One region of the Bacillus thuringiensis genome, then DNA from elsewhere that is predicted to be linked to it. Evidence: predicted binding sites of a transcription regulator. Region 1 holds the regulator's gene; each other region holds the start of a gene.

Region 1 (6,899 bases):
TTGTTACTTCCGTTTGAATTGCATTCGCGTAATTAAGGCGCCTGGATGATACAACTGGCTCCATTTCTTCAACAAGTGTATTCCATTGACCACATCCAGGACATTTACCCATATATTTTGGTGACTGATAACCACATTCTTGACATATAAATTTCGTTTTCTTTTTAGCCATACCTTTTTATAGTTCACTTCACTTTCGTCTATAAACGTTTATCCTTCTCGTACAAGAAAGAGGGCTATCGCGTAGCCCTCTTTGTTTGTCTATACTTATTTTACCTTTTCTGCACTATGAATGACAAATGATTCTCCTTCTACATCAAAGATAACTTTTTGTCCTTTCTCAATAGCACCTTTTAAAAGTTCTTCTGATAGTCTATCTTCTACATGTTTCTGAATTGCTCTACGAAGCGGACGAGCACCGTACTCACGATCAAATCCTTTATCAGCAATAGCTGAAATTGCCCCTTCTGTTAAGTGCAACTCGATTTCTTGTTCTTTTAAGCGATTCACTAACTGATTTACCATAAGAGTTACAATCTCTTGAATATGTTTTTTCTCAAGCATATGGAATACGATAATTTCATCAATACGGTTTAAGAATTCTGGACGAAATGCCTTTTTCAGCTCATCCATTACTTTACCTTTCATATCCGAATAATCACGGCTTTCATCTTGTACATTAAATCCAAGATGTTTGTTACGTTTTAACGCCTCAGCACCAACGTTAGACGTCATAATAACAATCGTATTACGGAAATCAACTGTACGTCCTTTAGAATCTGTTAAACGACCATCTTCTAATACTTGTAGTAAAATATTAAACACATCCGGATGAGCTTTCTCTACCTCATCTAATAAGACAACTGAATATGGCTTGCGACGAACTTTCTCTGTTAATTGTCCACCTTCTTCATATCCAACGTATCCTGGAGGAGAACCAACTAAACGGGAAGTAGAATGCTTCTCCATGTACTCTGACATATCGATGCGAATCATTGCATCTTCATCACCGAACATAGATTCTGCCAGTGCTCTTGCAAGTTCTGTTTTACCTACACCTGTTGGCCCTAAGAATATAAATGAACCAATTGGGCGCTTCGGATCTTTTAATCCTGCTCTTGCACGACGAACAGCTTTTGCTACAGCTACTACTGCTTCATCTTGACCAATCAAACGATCATGAAGAATGGATTCTAAATTTAATAATTTATCAGTCTCTGTTTGTGCAAGTTTAGAAACTGGGATACGCGTCCATGTAGAAACGACATTTGCAATATCTTCTACCGTAACCTCTGAATTTTCTTTTCCTTGTTGCTCTTTCCATTGACGTTTTGTATCTTCTAACTTCTCACGTAAGCGTTGCTCCATATCACGTAAGGATGCAGCCTTTTCAAATTCTTGACTTTGTACAGCTGCATCTTTTTCTTTTCGAATCTCCTCAAGCTTCACTTCAAGCTCTTTTAAGTTTGGTGGTGTTGTATAAGAACGTAAGCGAACTTTTGAAGCAGCTTCATCAATTAAATCAATTGCTTTATCCGGTAAAAAGCGATCTGTAATATAACGATCTGAAAGTTTTACAGCTGCATCAATAGCGTCATCTGTAATAGATACACGGTGATGCGCCTCATAACGATCACGTAAACCTTTCAAGATTTGAATCGATTCTTCTAAACTTGGCTCATCAACATGAATTGGTTGAAAACGTCTTTCTAAAGCCGCGTCTTTTTCAATATATTTACGATACTCATCTAAAGTTGTTGCCCCAATACATTGTAACTCTCCTCGTGCTAAAGATGGTTTCAAAATATTCGATGCATCGATTGCACCTTCTGCTCCACCTGCACCAATTAATGTATGAAGCTCATCAATAAATAGAATAATATTACCTGCTTGGCGAATTTCATCCATCACTTTCTTTAAACGATCTTCAAATTCACCGCGATATTTCGTTCCAGCTACCACTGTACCCATATCTAGTGTCATAACACGCTTATCTCTTAAAGTTTCAGGAACTTCATTATTTACAATTTGCTGTGCTAATCCTTCTGCAATTGCCGTTTTACCTACACCAGGCTCACCAATTAATACTGGGTTGTTTTTCGTTCTACGGCTTAATACCTCAATTACACGTTGAATTTCTTTACCACGTCCAATAACAGGGTCTAAGCGATTTTCACGCGCAACAACTGTTAAGTCCCTTGCTAAACTGTCAAGTGTCGGTGTATTTGCATTTGCTGCTGAACCACCTTGATGACCTGAACTAGCTTCATTACTTCCAAGAAGTTGTAAAACTTGCTGTCTTGCTTTATTTAGACTTACACCTAAATTATTTAAAACACGTGCGGCTACACCTTCACCTTCACGGATTAAACCGAGTAAAATGTGTTCTGTTCCAACGTAAGAATGGCCTAGCTTACGCGCTTCATCCATAGATAATTCAATAACCTTTTTAGCACGAGGTGTATAATGTACAGTTTGAGAAGCTTCTGTTCCACGCCCAATTAACGCTTCTACTTCTTTTTGAACTTTCTCTGGACTTAATCCAAGAGCAATTAATGCTTTTGCTGCAATTCCTTCACCTTCGCGTACAAGCCCAAGTAAAATATGTTCTGTTCCAATATTATTATGCCCAATACGAATTGCTTCCTCTTGAGATAAAGCTAATACTTTCTGTGCTCTTTCTGTAAATCTTCCAAACATCATAGAAATCGCCTCCTACTTGCGCTTAGTTTTTTTCAATACGTAATCGCTCACGGATTAAGGTTGCTCTTCGATAATCTCTTTCTTCTGGCCCTAAAGGTCCACCTGCGTATTGTTGTAAAATACCTGGTTGCGTAAGAACCATTAGCTCCGTCAAAATATTTCTCGATATACCTTTTATATATCCTAGATCAATACCAAGTCGTACATCCGATAAGCAATTAGCTGCTTCTGCAGATTGAATTAAACGACTGTTTGCTAGTATGCCGTAAGAACGATAAACCTTATCTTCAAGTTCAATACTTGAATTTTGTACAATTAATTCTCTAGCCATTTTTTCTTGCTGTATAATCTGTTGAATGACACTCTTTAAATCTGCAATAATATCTTCTTCAGACTTTCCTAGCGTCATTTGATTTGAAACTTGAAATATATTACCTAACGCTTCGCTACCTTCACCGTATATTCCTCTTACTACTAACCCTAATTTTTGAATTACTTGTATAATACGGCTAATTCTTTTTGTTAAAACCAGTCCCGGTAAATGAATCATCACAGAAGCTCTCAACCCTGTGCCAACATTAGTAGGACAACTCGTAATATATCCAAGTGATTCATCAAAAGCGTATTCAACTTCTTTCTCAATCCAATTATCTATTTGATTGGCACTTTGAAGCGCCTCCGATAACTGTAATCCTGAAAATAGGCACTGAATCCGAATATGGTCTTCTTCATTAAGCATAACACTAATATGCTCACTTTCTGATAGTAGACATGCTCCATATTCTGTCCCTGCAAGATTTGGACTAATTAAATGCTTTTCGACTAAAACTCTCCTTTGAAGAGGGGTTAATTCATTCATCTTTAATAGTCCAAACTCCCCAAAGGATCCTACCGCTTTATTTATAAATTTCTTTTTAAATAATTCATGAATCTGTTTAGCTTCTTCTTCGTTTTGCATAGTGGAAAATTGATATTGTTTAAAATTACGAGCCAAACGAATTCGACTACTTAAAACAATATCAGAATCAGGGCCATCCCCCTTCATCCATGGACTAATTGCTTCGTTCATAATTTTGTCCAGTGACATAGAACTATTCCCCCTCTCTATGCTCACTAAGCTGTATTTCAAGACCTCGAATCTTATCTCTTACCTCTGCAGCTTTCTCAAATTCCTCTTTCTGTACGTATTGTTTCAGAATGAGTTTTAGTTCATCTAATTCTTTCTTTAAGTGGATATTTCCTTCTATACGCTCCGGAATTTTTCCACAATGATCTGTATGCCCACCGTGAAGGCGTTTTAATAATGGCTTTAAATGCTCCTTAAATGTATCGTAACAAGAAGAACAGCCAAAACGTCCAACTTTTGTAAATTGTTCATATGTCATCTTACAATCTGGACACCTTACTATATCTGCATTTGAAAATCCATTTTTTCCTTCTTCAAACATTGTTGATTCACCGTGTAATAAACCAGCAAATAAATCATGAAATGAAAAGTTAGACTGCGATGATTGAAAGAAAGACGTATAGCCACTTTGCTCTGCACATTGCTCACAAAGATGAACTTCCGCCTTCTTCTCGTTAATTACTTTTGTATAATGTAAAGTTGCTGGTCTTATGTTACAGTTTTGACAAGTCATCACTATCCCCACCTTTACAACAGAAACGCTCTATCTCATGGTACTTTTCATACATTACTAGATTGTTCGCTTTCCTGAATCCGTTTAAATAAAAGTGCATGTTCTTTTTCAAAACTTCTACAATATTTAACTGCTTTATCTTAGTTATCAATCTTTTACAAAAGTTATATTTATTTATATTTCAGTGTTCTTAACATTGCGCATAATATTCGAGCCCTAAGTTCATCTCGAGAAGGAACATCCATTGATAATACAGAACGGTCTATTACACTTAACATCAGTTTCGCTTCACGATTTGTTATGATTCCCTCTTCTATTAAACGTATAATCATACTTTCTGCATTCCCTTGCGCAACGCTATGATCAATCATATGAAGCATTTGATCAATAATGTCTATATCATCATGCAGCTTGACTTTTATAATGCGAATGTAACCTCCTCCACCACGTTTACTTTCTACTACAAATCCTCTTTCTAACGTAAAACGGGTATTGATTACATAATTGATTTGAGATGGTACGCACTCGAATCGATCCGCAATCTCATTTCTCTTGATTTCAATCACATTATTATTACTTAAGTCAATAACTTGCTTTAGATATTGCTCAATGATATCAGATATATTTCTCATTTATCCGCCACCTTTATTGACTTTGACTATCTTTGACTTTAATTATATACGTATTAATAAAATTTGCAACTCTTTTGCTTATTCACTATCCTAGCCACATTCCCCTGTATTTAATCAAAATATAAATACTTTAAACACATTTTTTATTACTATGGATTATAAAATAAAACACGAAAAAACACGAGTCATTTGACTCGTGTTTTAGTTGCTTGGCGACGTCCTACTCTCACAGGGACAAGGTCCCAACTACCATCGGCGCTAGAGAGCTTAACTTCCGTGTTCGGTATGGGAACGGGTGTGACCTCTCTGCCATCATCACCAAACTATGAAGGCATATTCCTTCAAAACTAGATAACATTGCTACATATTATATGGTTAAGTCCTCGATCTATTAGTATTCGTCAGCTCCACATGTCACCATGCTTCCACCTCGAACCTATCAACCTGATCATCTTTCAGGGATCTTACTAGCTTACGCTATGGGAAATCTCATCTTGAGGGGGGCTTCATGCTTAGATGCTTTCAGCACTTATCCCTTCCGCACATAGCTACCCAGCTATGCCCTTGGCAGAACAACTGGTACACCAGCGGTGCGTCCATCCCGGTCCTCTCGTACTAAGGACAGCTCCTCTCAAATTTCCTACGCCCACGACGGATAGGGACCGAACTGTCTCACGACGTTCTGAACCCAGCTCGCGTACCGCTTTAATGGGCGAACAGCCCAACCCTTGGGACCGACTACAGCCCCAGGATGCGATGAGCCGACATCGAGGTGCCAAACCTCCCCGTCGATGTGGACTCTTGGGGGAGATAAGCCTGTTATCCCCGGGGTAGCTTTTATCCGTTGAGCGATGGCCCTTCCATGCGGAACCACCGGATCACTAAGCCCGACTTTCGTCCCTGCTCGACTTGTAGGTCTCGCAGTCAAGCTCCCTTATGCCTTTGCACTCTACGAATGATTTCCAACCATTCTGAGGGAACCTTTGGGCGCCTCCGTTACACTTTAGGAGGCGACCGCCCCAGTCAAACTGCCCACCTGACACTGTCTCCCGGGTCGATAAGACCCGTAGGTTAGAATTTCAATACAGTCAGGGCGGTATCCCACCAGCGCCTCCACCGAAGCTAGCGCTCCGGTTTCAATGGCTCCCGCCTATCCTGTACAAACTGTACCAAAATTCAATATCAGGCTACAGTAAAGCTCCACGGGGTCTTTCCGTCCTGTCGCGGGTAACCTGCATCTTCACAGGTACTATAATTTCACCGAGTCTCTGGTTGAGACAGTGCCCAAATCGTTACACCTTTCGTGCGGGTCGGAACTTACCCGACAAGGAATTTCGCTACCTTAGGACCGTTATAGTTACGGCCGCCGTTTACTGGGGCTTCAGTTCAGAGCTTCGCTTACGCTAACCCCTCTCCTTAACCTTCCAGCACCGGGCAGGTGTCACCCCCTATACTTCGCCTTACGGCTTCGCAGAGAGCTGTGTTTTTGCTAAACAGTCGCTTGGGCCTATTCACTGCGGCTTTCCGTTAAGAAAGCACCCCTTCTCCCGAAGTTACGGGGTCATTTTGCCGAGTTCCTTAACCAGAGTTCTCTCGCACACCTTAGGATTCTCTCCTCGCCTACCTGTGTCGGTTTGCGGTACAGGCACCTTTTATCTCGCTAGAAGCTTTTCTTGGCAGCGGGGAATCAAAGACTTCGCTCCATAAGGAGCTTCCCCATCACAGCTCAGCCTTCACGATAAGCGGATTTGCCTACTTATCAGCCTAACTGCTTGGACGTGCACAACCAATCGCACGCTTCTTCTATCCTTCTGCGTCCCTCCATTGCTCAAACGATAAAGAGGTGGTACAGGAATATCAACCTGTTGTCCATCGCCTACGCCTGTCGGCCTCGGCTTAGGTCCTGACTAACCCTGAGCGGACG
Region 2 (6,899 bases), 460 kb from region 1:
TTGTTGCGATTACAGCTTTCTTTAAACCAGATAAGGCAGCAGATCCAATTACGACGTTAACAATTTTAAATGCAATTGGTTTATTTTTCGCAGGATGGATGGCTAGTATGGCTATGCTACTTCCTGGGATTAGTGGATCGTTTATTTTATTAATTATTGGTGTGTATCCAACAGCAATTAACGCTTTAACTACACTTAACTTACCTTTAATCGTGGTTATCGGTGCTGGTGTTATGGTAGGGTTCGTTGTAAGTAGTAAAGGCATTAGTTTTTTATTAGATCGTTATAAAAGTATGACATTTGCGGCAATTATTGGACTTGTAATCGGTTCGATTGTAATTGTATTCCCTGGGATTCCGACCGGCGGATTTTCAATTATAAGTTCAATTATTACCTTTATTTTAGGATTTGCAATTGTTACTTATTTCGGTAAGAAATAAGGGCTTTAATCCCCTTGGCGATAAAAATCGTTAAGGGGATTTTTCATGCTATTCATTAAAAGTCTAAGCATTTACATTGCTTGTTATGGAAAGCTTTTTTAAAATTGCTGAGTAGCATATGCTTAGCGAAAGAGGACTGGCTCCTTCGTTGTAGCAAACTGTTTTTGATAGTATAATGAAAGAAGTATGCAGTGAGGAATTTTACTGCAAGTAGCTGAGGTGAAGAAACATGCAAAGAGTGACAAACTGTGTGTTAATTAGAGATAATGAAGTACTCTTACTCCAAAAACCTCGCCGAAATTGGTGGGTTGCACCAGGCGGGAAAATGGAGCGTGGTGAGACTGTAAGAGATTCCGTTGTTCGCGAATATCGCGAAGAAACAGGTATTTATTTGAAAAACCCAGCGTTAAAGGGGGTCTTCACCTTTGTCATCCAAGAAGGTGATAAAGTTGTTTCTGAATGGATGATGTTCTCCTTTTTAGCGACAGATTTTGCAGGAGAAAACAAACTAGAGAGCGAAGAAGGCATCATTGGTTGGCATACATTTGATAAAATTGATGATTTAGCAATGGCGCCAGGAGATTATCACATTATTGATTATTTAATTAAAGGAAATGGCATAATCTACGGTACATTTGTATATACCCCAGATTTTGAGTTGCTTTCATATCGATTAGATCCGAGTTAAACCGTCAAGGAGAGGATACGATGACAGAGAATAATGATATAAAAATGGTAATTATTACAGGGATGTCTGGAGCTGGAAAAACAGTAGCTTTACAAAGTTTTGAAGATTTAGGATATTTTTGTGTGGATAATTTACCACCGATGTTATTGCCAAAGTTTATTGAGCTTATGGCGGATTCAAAAGGGAAAATGAATAAAGTGGCACTTGGTATTGATTTACGTGGCCGCGAGTTTTTCGAACATTTATGGGGAGCACTTGATGATTTATCAGAACGTACATGGATTATTCCTCATATTTTATTTTTAGATGCGAAAGATAGTACGCTTGTAACTCGTTATAAAGAAACGAGACGTTCGCATCCACTTGCACCAACGGGTTTGCCGTTAAAGGGAATCGAAGCAGAGCGCAATTTATTAACAGATATGAAGGCACGAGCGAATATTGTGCTTGATACATCGGATTTAAAACCGAAAGAATTACGTGAAAAAATTGTTCACTTGTTCTCAACAGAAACTGAGCAAGCATTTCGTGTAAATGTTATGTCATTTGGATTTAAGTACGGTATTCCAATTGATGCAGATTTAGTATTTGATGTTCGTTTTTTACCAAATCCATATTACATTCCACATATGAAGCCATTAACAGGACTAGATGAAGAAGTTTCTTCTTATGTACTGAAATTTAATGAGACACATAAGTTTTTAGAGAAGTTGACGGATCTGATTACTTTCATGCTGCCTCATTATAAAAGAGAAGGCAAAAGTCAACTTGTAATTGCAATTGGATGTACAGGTGGACAGCATCGTTCTGTTACGCTTACAGAATACCTTGGGAAACATTTGAAACCAGAGTATAGTGTTCATGTATCTCATCGTGATGTGGAGAAGAGAAAGGGCCATTAAGGGATGAAAAAAGAGAGAAAGCCTAAAATTGTCATCATGGGAGGCGGGACTGGACTTTCTGTTTTATTAAGAGGATTAAAGCAATATCCTGTTGATATTACAGCAGTTGTTACAATCGCTGATGATGGTGGCAGTTCGGGTAGATTACGTGATGAGCTAGAAATTCCACCTCCAGGTGACATCCGTAACGTACTTGTTGCGTTATCGGATGTAGAGCCACTGGTGGAAGCTTTATTTCAGCACCGTTTCACAACAGGAGACGGACTGAAAGGTCATGCGTTAGGAAATCTATTGTTGGCAGGTATGACCTCGATTACGGGAGACTTTTTCCATGCAATTACGGAAACAAGTAAAGTATTAAATGTCAGAGGACGTGTATTACCAGCAGCGAATCAAAGTGCGGTACTTCATGCGGAACTTGAAGATGGAGAAATTGTCACAGGTGAATCAAAGATTCCTTATTACGGAAAGAAGATTAATCGTGTCTTTTTAACTCCAGAAGATGTAGAGCCATTGCATGAAACGTTGGCTGAGATTAAACGAGCTGATTTACTTGTTTTCGGCCCAGGAAGTTTGTATACGAGTATATTACCCAATTTAGTTGTTAACAAAATTGGGGACGCTGTTCTTGCTGCAAAGGCGAAGAAGGTATATGTATGTAACGTTATGACACAAGCGGGTGAAACGATGGGATATACTGCTTTTGATCATGTGCAGGCGTTACACGATCATTTAGGGCAACCATTTATCAATACTGCAATTGTAAATAACCGTGAGATTCCTTGTGAATTACGTAAGTTATATGAGGAAGAAATGTCTACACCAGTTGTAGTGGATGAAGAACGTTTTGCTGAAAATAATATTGATGTTATTCAAGAGGGATTAGCGAAGTATGATGATCGTGTTGTAAGGCATGATACGTTAAAGTTAGCTTCGATTTTATATTCATTGTTATAAATATGCGTTGCCTCGTTTGAGGTAGCGCTCCTCATTCATATAGGACAAGAATTTTGTTCCATAATAATCGTATAAGGAGGTGTTGACTGTGTCATTTGCATCAGAAACAAAGAAAGAGTTGACGAATCTTGAAGTGAAAGAATGCTGTGAGAAAGCAGAATTATCGGCGTTACTTCGAATGAACGGATCGCTTTCTTTTTCAAACCGTCGTCTATCTATCGATATTCAAACAGAAAATGCGGCAATTGCAAGAAGGATTTATACGCTTTTGAAAAAAGGATATGATGTGACGGTAGAATTACTTGTTCGTAAAAAAATGCGATTGAAGAAAAATAATGTGTATATTGTACGACTTGTTGAAAAATCTCGTGAAATACTAGCAGATCTTCATATTGTTCGAGCTGATTTTTCATTTATTCGAAATATATCACAGGAATTGATTGAGAAAAAATGTTGTAAACGATCGTATTTACGCGGTGCATTTTTAGCAGGTGGTTCAGTAAATAACCCAGAAACATCATCTTATCATTTAGAGATCTTTTCGTTATATAAGGAACATAATGATGCTATATGTGAACTGATGAACGGATTTGATTTAAATAGTAAGACGTTGGAAAGAAGAAAAGGGTACATTACGTATTTGAAAGAAGCGGAGAAAATTACGGAATTTTTAAATATTATTGGTGCTCATAATGCGCTTTTAAGGTTTGAAGATATTCGAATCGTACGTGATATGCGTAATTCCGTAAATCGTTTAGTGAACTGCGAAACAGCTAATTTAAATAAAACAATTGGTGCAGCGCTAAGGCAGATTGAAAATATCCGCTATATTGATGAGACGGTTGGTCTTGATATATTGCCAGATAAACTACAAGAGATTGCGCAACTACGAAGAGATTATCAAGATGTAACATTGAAAGAGTTAGGTGAGATGGTATCCGGGGGGAAAATTAGTAAATCGGGTATTAATCATCGTTTGCGTAAAATCGATGAAATTGCAGAGAAATTACGCGCGGGGGAAACGGTAGCAAAAAAATAAGAGGTTAAAGGGGAAATGGAGCTGTGGTTCAAAAACGAGTTCAGGTTTCATTAAAAAACGGTTTACAAGCACGTCCGGCTGCGTTGTTTGTACAAGAGGCAAATCGCTTTCATGCAGATATCTTTATTGAGAAAGATGGAAAGACAGTAAATGCAAAGAGCATAATGGGGATTATGAGCTTAGCAATTGGAACTGGAAGCATGATAACAATTACAACAGAAGGTTCAGATGCAGAAGAGGCTTTAGAAGCATTAGCTGCATATGTACAATAAAGAGCTATCGCGTATATGCGATAGTTTTTTTGTTTTGTTGTTTGTGCGGATTAGCGGGGAGGGGTATTTAGCTGATTTGTCCTTATCGGAGATTGTCGGTAAATCGATATGTTGTGTCGAACCGTTGATATATTAAAAAAATCGTTGATATAATTTGAGTTTTGTTCGATATAATTGAAAAATCGTTGATATATTTAGAGGGATACTGGATGGGGTATGTGAGCGGGGAACAATATATAAAAGAAGCGCCCAATTATAGGGTGCTTCCGCTTTTAGTTATATCCAGCTCCAGCGGCTAGAATGGTCGGTGGCTTCGCTTCTTCCGTCGAGGTAAAAAGCACCTCTTTGTCAGAAGCTCCATCCTCCTCCCATTCTGAACGAGCCGCTTTCGCTTTTAATTTATTAACGATTTGTAAAGATCTTATCGATTAAACCGTATTCTAAAGCTTTTTCTGCTGTCATGAAGTTGTCGCGATCTGTATCGCGTTGTAGTACTTCAAGTGGTTGACCAGTGCGGTCAGCAAGAATTTGGTTTAGCTTTTCACGTAAGAATAGGATACGTTTTGCAGCGATTTCGATTTCAGTCGCTTGACCTTGTGCTCCACCAAGTGGTTGGTGAATCATTACTTCACTGTTTGGAAGTGCATAACGTTTTCCTTTTTCACCTGCTGCAAGTAAGAATGCACCCATAGATGCAGCCATACCGATACAGATTGTTGATACTTGTGGTTTAATAAACTGCATTGTATCATAGATTGCCATACCCGCTGTGATAGAACCACCAGGGCTGTTGATGTAGATGTGAATATCTTTTTCTGGATCTTGAGATTCCAAGAATAAAAGCTGGGAAACGATTGAGTTAGCTACGTTGTCATCAATTGCACTACCAAGCATAATGATGCGGTCCTTTAATAGTCGAGAGTAAATATCGTAAGCGCGTTCTCCACGATTTGTTTGTTCAATTACTGTAGGAATTAAATTCATCTGTTATTTCCTCCTTCTAAAGCTTTCTTAGTCTTATAATACAATTATGGTCAATAAAGGTCAAACGAAACCACTTTAAATCAAAAAAATATGTAGTTGTACCATGAAATATTCGCTATGTTTTCGAAATTCCCTGCTTATGTATCTTCAACATCATAACCGAATTACGTAAATTTAAACGTTATGAAAACTGGAGAAAAACAGAAAAGAACGCCTTTTAACTGAAGCGTTCTTTCGATAATTAGTCTTTTAAAAGATAGGTTACTTTATTTAAAATTTTTTCGATTTGTTTCGCGTTTTTACTATACATTTCACTTGCTGATTTCGACTTTGTTTCTAGGGAAAATAGTTCAAGATCAGCATGACATTTTTTTAAAGATGCTAATAATAAAGGTTTGTTTTGAGGAGAAGGCATTTGAAGTTTGTCATTGTAAATGTCGATAGTGAGTTGTCCGTATGAATCGACTTGACCGAGAAAGACATTTTCAATAACAACACCGAGTTTTTCTAGTTCAGCATGTAACCAAGCGCGGTTATGTCCACTGGAGGATAGAGGTTCATCTAGTACATTTCCATCCATAATAACAGTTTGCGGTTCTTTTTCGTTTGGTACTTTTAAACCGATGTCTTTTGCTGTAAGTGGCTGAGAATCTTTCTTTAATAGTACATTTAATTCTCCGCTCGGTTCTAAGACAGCAAATTCGACTTCCGCTACGCTGAACGCACTTTTTCCTCGGAGTAGTTCAAGTAATTCGTCACTCGTATATTTTTCTTTCTTTAAGTTATCTTCGAGTATCTTTCCATCTTTTATTAATACGGTAGATTTCCCTTCAAAAAAATCCCGAGCTGTTTTGTTCTTTAAGGAGAGGATTCCTGTGAAAAAAGGTACCGCAGCGAAAATGAGTATCGCAAAGACGCCGTGGAAAAATTTCGAATCGAGCCCTGTAGATACTTGGGCAGCGATGTCACCGATTGTCATTCCGGCAATGTATTCAAAAAAGGAGAGCTGAGAGATTTGTCTTTTCCCTAACCATTTCGTAATAGCAAATAAAATAATTAATATGAATACAGAGCGAAGAATGACAAGTGTCCATTCCGGCAGGTGAGACATAGTCATTTCCTCCAGTCTACTTAAAACCCTTTATATTGAGGTTCTTCACGTTCTAATACTGAAACTCTATTCTGTAAATCAGCGATGACGCTATCCATTTCTAACATACATTCATGAAATACACGTTTGGATTCGTCGTCTTGTGAATTTAATGAAAGCGAGCTTAAACTTGCTTGAGCTCCTCTTACACTAGCAAGGCAAGTTTTTACGCTAGCGATAACAGTCATACAAACACTCCTTATCCTTTCGGTTTAAATAACAATGCTCCTATGAAACCAAAAATAATAGCTGCGGATACGCCGGCGCTCGTTACTTTAAACATGCCGGTAATGACGCCAACGATACCATGTTTTGCAGCTTCTTCCATCGCACCATGAACGAGGGCGTTACCGAAGCTTGTAATAGGTACAGTTGCACCAGCTCCAGCGAAATCAATTAATGGTTCATACAAATTGAATCCATCTAATATAGCTCCGGCAACAACGAGTGTTGCCATTGTATGAGCT
Region 3 (6,899 bases), 1.1 Mb from region 1:
TGAACTTAATTTGATTTTTGAAATCCTCTTCATCTTTTAAACGATTGTTTTCTAATACTTTTTTGAATTGATCTCCATATTGTTTTTTTACTTTTTCTACTTCTTTATTTACCTCTTCATCAGGTACTTTATATTTTTTTGTGATGACGTCTTGTGCCATCATTTCGTATAGCATGTCTTTTCCGTAACGATCTTTCAATTGTTTTTCGAAGTCGTCCTTCGTAACAGTCGAGTCTGTTGCTGTGGCGACTGTAGCTGATCCGTTTTTTTGTCCGCAAGCAGATAGCATCAATATACTTATTAGTGCAGTAATAATGAAAATATGTTTCCCTCTCATGCCAACACCTCATCCGAATATGTTATCGCTATTGTAGAATATAGAAGTGAACATGAAGTGAATTTTTAATGTTTTTTTCCTTTAAAATGTAAAAAAGTACATCAACATAATTGTTGATGTACGATGGAATCAAAGGTGATCGGTCTTTTTAGAGTATGCACGTTTACCTTGCTGAATATTTTTTTGCTCTTGCTCATTTTTTTGTGTGCGTTTTGCATTATTATCGCGTGCTTTTTTGTCGTTATCACCCGTATGTGGCATATGTATCAACTCCATTTCTAAACGTTGTACGTTTATCATTTCCTTTTTCGTAAAGACTATGTATAGCGGTGCATTTATGAAGGGTAAAGGTGGATTCGAAATGGATTTGAAGTTGAATTATACTGAACTTATAAAGAAGTTAATCGTTGTAATCATCGCAGGTTTATTAAACGCGATTGGGATGAATTTATTTTTAACGCCAGCGAAAGTGTATGCGAGTGGCTTTGCTGGATTGTCTCAATTATTATCACAAATATTAGGTGATTTTTTATCGATTCACATATCTACAGGAGTATTGTTTAGCTTATTTAATATTCCTGTCGTTATTTTAGCGTGGAAAAAGGTTGGAAAGGCCTTCACCTTTTTTAGTTTTCTTTGTGTTATATTTATGACTTTGTTTCTAGAAATCATCCCTGTTAGAGCGGTTTCGAATGATATCATATTAAATGCGATTTTTGGCGGGATTATTTCGGCAATTGGAGTAGGGATTGCTTTAAAGTGGGGTGCTTCTACAGGTGGATTAGATATTATCGCCATGATTTTATCGAAAATAAAAGATAAGCCTGTCGGTACATACTTTTTCTTTTTTAATGCAATTATCATTATCGCTGCTGGCTATGTATATGGATGGGAAAAAGCGTTATATACGCTAGTGACTTTATATGTATCAACGAGAATTATTGATGCGATTCATACTCGTCATGTAAAGATTACAGCATTAATTGTTACGAAGAATGGGGCGGACGTAAGAAAGGCGATTCACTCGCGATTAGTAAGAGGGATTACAACGATACCAGCAACAGGTGCTTATACGAATGAAAATAAAGAAATGTTAATGATGGTTATTACTCGTTATGAGTTATACGAATTAGAGAGGATTATTAAACAAGTGGACCCAAGTGCATTTACAAATATACTGCAAACAGTTGGGGTGTTCGGATTGTTTCGGAAAGATTAAAGAGGACCAAAGTTGGTCCTCTTTTTTAATGTACATTCGTAATGTTTTGCAATTGCTCTTGCATTTCACGGAGCTGAACTTTTTCAGCAGTTGAAGAGTTTGCGTAAGCGGATTGCAAAGCATTTTTTGCTCTATACACGAGATCTTGTTGCTCAGTACCGCTTGAACAAGATACGGCATTTTCAACAGCATCTTTAGCTTGTTGGAATAGTAAGTTCCCCATTTAAACCCCTCCAAAAGAAGAGTTACTTCTTGCCTTTTCTGCCTCAGCTAATGTACCTCTGTACGGGAATCTTGCATCATGCTTCATAACAGCATCGGCTCCTTGCTGGATAAAACGTTTTGATTTGTTCTTTTTACCCATTTGAAAAACCCCCTTTATTTAGCTGAAAACAATCGACGCGATGTCTCATGCGTCTACTTATAGTATGGACATTTGGCAGGAAACTATAAGTAGGGAATTTTTAGATTACAACCCAAGAACCTCTTCTAAATATAAAGCAATACCATCTTCTTCATTCGTTAACGTCGTATGGTTTGCGAGTGATTTTAATTCAGGTATGGCATTTCCCATTGCGATGCCGTGACCAGCAAATTCAATCATTTCAAAATCATTATCCTCATCACCGAAAGCGATAATTCGCTCTTGTGGAATGTTGTAATGACTAGAAATTTTTTGTAATCCAACCGCTTTATTTAATCCGCTTTTCACAATCTCAATAATCGGCCAAGGTGCGCCCCATTTTCTATGGTCGATTACTTCCGCGTGCATATCCGTTAAATGTTGACGAATTGCAGTGGAATGCTCGTCATGTGCATCAATTAATAAGCAGGTTGGATGATCGTTTAAAATATTTAATAAGTCTCCTGTAAAAATCTTAGGAGATCCGAATTCGAAAATATGTTTTTTATCTTCATCAATTTCACGAACATACACATCGTCCATAACTTCAGCGTATATATTTTTCACGCCGAAATCAAAGCAAGCTCGTACAATTTCTTGCGCTGTTGCTAGCTCAAGAGGGGAGTGATGTATACCCCAGTTTGAATCAAGAGGATGGTGTACGTACGCACCGTTAAAGTTTACGATAGGTGTATTCAGACCGAGTTCTTTATAGTAATCATAACTAGCGCGGAATGGACGTCCTGTTGAAATAACGACAACGTGTCCTTGTTCCTTTGCTTTTGCAATTGTATGTTTCGTTCGAGTGGAAATTATTTTGTTGTCTGTTAATAAAGTGCCGTCTAAGTCTAATGCGATTAAATGTTGTTTGTTCATAATTTCACCTCTTATAATAATTTTTTTATTTCTATCTGTATTTCCGTCTTTAATATGCAGAAATAAGAGGTTAGACCTGGTGAAATGACCATAGATGAAAATTTCACTATATATCCATCTTACGTCTCAAAGTGCTGCGGTGTCTACTATTTCTCGTTGGAAATTAAGAAAAGTCAACATCTTTTTAGAAAGTTCAAACAATGTTTCTTTCATTATGTACAAATTGTGAAAAGGGTTACATTGCCCGTGTGATGAGACTTATAATGAACATGTAATCTTCTCGTATATGTTTGACTCTCCTTTGAAACTAGCCTAGAGTAGGTTGGTTTCTTTTTTTTTCTACAAGTAGGAAAGAAATCCCTGCTTACGCTTGTGTCATTCATATATATGTACAAGAACGAGATGTAGTACTGTTTCCTAAACATGACAGAAAAGCTTTCTTTTAAAATGGATATACTAATGAGGCAAAGACGTCATGGAAGGAGAATGAAAATGGGACAAAATCGCAGGTTTCGTTCTGGACAAAAAGCGCCAAATGATGGGGTTTATGTAGAAATTGGTGAAACGGGAAGTATGGTGAAAAATCCGCAAATGGTACAATTAACTGCCGGTGAAAAGTTTCCAGATAATACGAATCATAACCGTCAGTGGACATATAAAAGAAAACCGTAACAGAAGCCGCAATCTTTATTGCGGCTTTTTTGTCATGACACATTATAATTTCATTTACCGCACTGTTTTGAGCAGCGTAATGAATGTTCCTGTTTTCTTTTTCCAATAATAAGTTTGAAAATACATAGGCAAAATTATTGTATAAAAAAGTCAGTTGGCGTATAATCAAATCAAAGGTCAAAGAAAGTCAAACTTTTGGAGGGCTGTAAAGATGGACTTAAATCAAATGACAACAAAAACACAAGAGGCGATTATGAGTGCCCAATCTTTAGCGGTATCTCATCATCACCAAGAGGTGGATACTGTTCATCTATTACTTGCATTATTAGAAGAGCAAGATGGATTAGCGGTACGTATATTTCAAAAAATGAATGTTGATATAGAAGCGTTAAAGCAAGGTGCTGAAAGCTTAATTAAAAAGAAACCTTCTGTAACGGGAAGCGGTGCAGAAGTTGGAAAATTGTATGTAAAGAGCGCTCTGCAACAACTGCTTGTAAGAGCAGGGAAAGAAGCAGAAAAACTGCAGGATGATTACATTTCAGTAGAACATGTATTGCTTGCTTTTTCTGAAGAAAAAGGCGATATAAATCAATTATTTACAACATTGCATATTACGAAAGATAACTTATTACAGTCTTTAATGACAGTTCGGGGGAATCAAAGAGTGACTAGTCAAAATCCAGAAGCAACTTATGAAGCGTTAGAAAAATATGGCCGTGATTTAGTGGCAGAAGTGAGAGCCGGGAAAATTGATCCTGTTATCGGCCGAGATAGTGAAATTCGACGCGTTATCCGCATTCTTTCACGTAAAACGAAAAACAATCCTGTTTTAATTGGGGAGCCAGGTGTTGGTAAAACAGCAATCGTTGAAGGATTAGCACAGCGTATTGTGAAAAAGGATGTACCTGAAGGATTGAAAGATAGAACGATTTTTGCGTTAGATATGAGTGCGCTCGTAGCTGGTGCGAAATTCCGTGGTGAGTTCGAAGAGCGTCTGCAAGCTGTATTAAATGAAATTAAAAAGAGTGAAGGACGCATTTTATTATTCATTGATGAACTTCATACAATTGTTGGTGCTGGTAAAACAGAAGGTGCAATGGATGCAGGGAATATGTTAAAACCGATGCTTGCGCGTGGTGAACTGCATTGTATCGGGGCGACAACGTTAGATGAATATCGTAAATATATTGAAAAAGATCCAGCGCTAGAAAGACGTTTCCAACAAGTATTAGCAGAAGAACCAACTGTTGAAGATACAATCTCAATTTTACGTGGATTAAAAGAACGCTTTGAAATTTATCACGGTGTAAATATTCATGACCGAGCGATTGTAGCAGCGTCAGTTTTATCAGATCGATATATTTCAGATCGCTTCTTACCGGATAAAGCAATTGACCTTGTTGACGAAGCATGCGCAACAATTCGTACAGAAATTGATTCTATGCCGACAGAATTAGATGAAGTAACGCGTCGTATTATGCAGTTAGAAATTGAGGAAGCAGCTCTTGGAAAAGAAACGGATCGTGGTAGCCAAGAGCGCCTAAAAACATTGCAACGTGAATTATCGGATTTAAAAGAAGTTGCAAGTGGTATGAGAGCGAAATGGGAGAAAGAAAAAGAAGACATTCACAAAGTTCGTGACTTACGTGAACATTTAGAACGTTTGCGCCGTGAATTAGAAGAAGCAGAAGGTAATTACGATTTAAATAAAGCAGCCGAACTTCGTCACGGGAAAATTCCTGCAATCGAAAAAGAATTAAAAGAAGCGGAAGAAATGGGCGCGCATAATAAACAAGAAAATCGTTTATTACGTGAGGAAGTAAGTGAAGAAGAAATTGCAGATATTGTTTCACGCTGGACTGGTATTCCTGTTGCTAAACTTGTTGAAGGAGAACGCGAGAAATTACTACGCTTAGAGCAAATCTTATCAGAGCGTGTCATCGGACAAGAGGAAGCAGTAAGCTTAGTATCAGACGCGGTTCTTCGTGCTCGCGCTGGTATTAAAGACCCGAATCGTCCAATTGGTTCCTTCATTTTCTTAGGCCCTACGGGTGTTGGTAAAACAGAACTTGCAAAAACGTTAGCGCAGTCTTTATTCGATAGTGAAGAGCAAATGATTCGTATTGACATGTCTGAGTATATGGAGAAACACGCAGTGTCACGCTTAATTGGTGCACCTCCTGGATATGTAGGATATGAAGAAGGCGGTCAATTAACAGAAGCGGTAAGACGTAAACCATATTCCGTTATTTTATTAGATGAAATTGAAAAAGCACATCCAGAAGTATTCAATATTTTATTACAAATGTTAGATGATGGACGCATTACAGATTCGCAAGGTCGTACAGTGGACTTTAAAAACACAGTTATTATTATGACTTCAAATATTGGATCTGCTCATTTACTAGACGGATTAGAAGAAGATGGTTCGATTAAAGAGGAATCAAGAGACCTTGTAATGGGGCAATTAAGAGGGCATTTCCGCCCTGAATTTTTAAACCGTGTTGATGAAATTATTTTATTCAAACCTCTTACAACGAATGAAATTAAAGGCATTGTTGATAAAATTGTAAAAGAATTACAAGGTCGTCTAGCTGACCGTCACATTACAGTAGAATTAACAGATGCAGCAAAAGAATTTGTTGTAGAAGCTGGTTTCGATCCAATGTACGGAGCTCGTCCGTTAAAACGATACGTACAACGTCAAGTGGAAACGAAATTAGCAAGAGAATTAATTGCAGGAACAATTACTGACAATTGTCACGTAGTTGTTGATGTAGAAAATAACGAATTAGTCGTTCATGTGAAATAAAAATAAAAAGAGTTCGGATAAAATCCGGACTCTTTTTTTAGTGTTGTTCTACTGGCTCGTTTGGAATTGCAGCTGAAATTGCTAGTACTAATACAGCAAGAACAACTGAGAAAATAGACGCTTGGTTAAAGTCGTATGTACCGCCAGTCATAGAGCCGATTACATAGCTCATCATATGTACAAGTAAGAACGACCAAATTAATGCCCAAATGAAACGCATATTTTACACCTCTATTCGTTCAATCTGTCCTTATTGTAACACAATTGAAAAAAGAATATAGAAAAATATTTGTAGATTTTTCAACGCAAATTTGCATTCCGTTCATACATTATAAAAGAGTGGTTTTATATGTTTAGAAAATAAGGCGGGGGAAAAATGAGTATTACGGAACGTTTTTTTTACTTAGAAAAAGAACCATGTGTTATTTATTTACCGGAGAAGCCAAATGGATTTTCTGTTATGCTCCTCGGTGATTATAACTACTTTATTGAGAATGGTACAAGTTTATGGACGCAACATGCGGGTAAATCTTATTTCTTACATGGTCTTATTGAGCAAGGCTACACGGTCTTTTCCTCT

The links. Region 1 encodes CtsR, which represses protease genes until heat stress. Its sites were predicted from a motif close to ATGGTCAATAAAGGTCAAACA; they were not measured.
Region 2: the regulator CtsR is predicted to act here: its motif matches at 5,329-5,349, upstream of clpP (ATP-dependent Clp endopeptidase proteolytic subunit ClpP).
Region 3: the regulator CtsR is predicted to act here: its motif matches at 3,681-3,701, upstream of clpB (ATP-dependent chaperone ClpB).

Annotation. Positions count from the first base shown of each region.
Region 1 covers NZ_CP012099.1:91,017-97,915, reverse strand. Annotated here, with positions in the region: gene radA (DNA repair protein RadA) at 1-172, opposite strand, end outside; gene clpC (ATP-dependent protease ATP-binding subunit ClpC) at 268-2,703, opposite strand; gene AC241_RS00520 (protein-arginine kinase McsB) at 2,726-3,790, opposite strand; gene AC241_RS00515 (protein-arginine kinase activator protein McsA) at 3,795-4,343, opposite strand; gene ctsR (transcriptional regulator CtsR) at 4,514-4,975, opposite strand; rRNA gene rrf (5S ribosomal RNA) at 5,183-5,298, opposite strand; rRNA gene AC241_RS00500 (23S ribosomal RNA) at 5,347-6,899, opposite strand, start outside.
Region 2 covers NZ_CP012099.1:4,923,122-4,930,020, reverse strand. Annotated here, with positions in the region: gene AC241_RS25560 (DUF368 domain-containing protein) at 1-440, shown strand, start outside; gene AC241_RS25555 (NUDIX hydrolase) at 670-1,128, shown strand; gene rapZ (RNase adapter RapZ) at 1,149-2,030, shown strand; gene AC241_RS25545 (gluconeogenesis factor YvcK family protein) at 2,034-2,987, shown strand; gene whiA (DNA-binding protein WhiA) at 3,076-4,026, shown strand; gene AC241_RS25535 (HPr family phosphocarrier protein) at 4,050-4,298, shown strand; gene clpP (ATP-dependent Clp endopeptidase proteolytic subunit ClpP) at 4,701-5,282, opposite strand; gene AC241_RS25525 (DUF421 domain-containing protein) at 5,524-6,393, opposite strand; gene AC241_RS25520 (DUF1657 domain-containing protein) at 6,414-6,620, opposite strand; gene spoVAE (stage V sporulation protein AE) at 6,632-6,899, opposite strand, start outside.
Region 3 covers NZ_CP012099.1:1,147,370-1,154,268, forward strand. Annotated here, with positions in the region: gene prsA (peptidylprolyl isomerase PrsA) at 1-337, opposite strand, end outside; gene AC241_RS05915 (DUF3941 domain-containing protein) at 467-598, opposite strand; gene AC241_RS05920 (YitT family protein) at 699-1,556, shown strand; gene AC241_RS05925 (DUF3813 domain-containing protein) at 1,582-1,779, opposite strand; gene AC241_RS05930 (hypothetical protein) at 1,780-1,920, opposite strand; gene AC241_RS05935 (Cof-type HAD-IIB family hydrolase) at 2,026-2,835, opposite strand; gene AC241_RS05945 (YjzC family protein) at 3,328-3,507, shown strand; gene clpB (ATP-dependent chaperone ClpB) at 3,719-6,319, shown strand; gene AC241_RS05955 (YjzD family protein) at 6,357-6,539, opposite strand; gene AC241_RS05960 (lipase family protein) at 6,696-6,899, shown strand, end outside.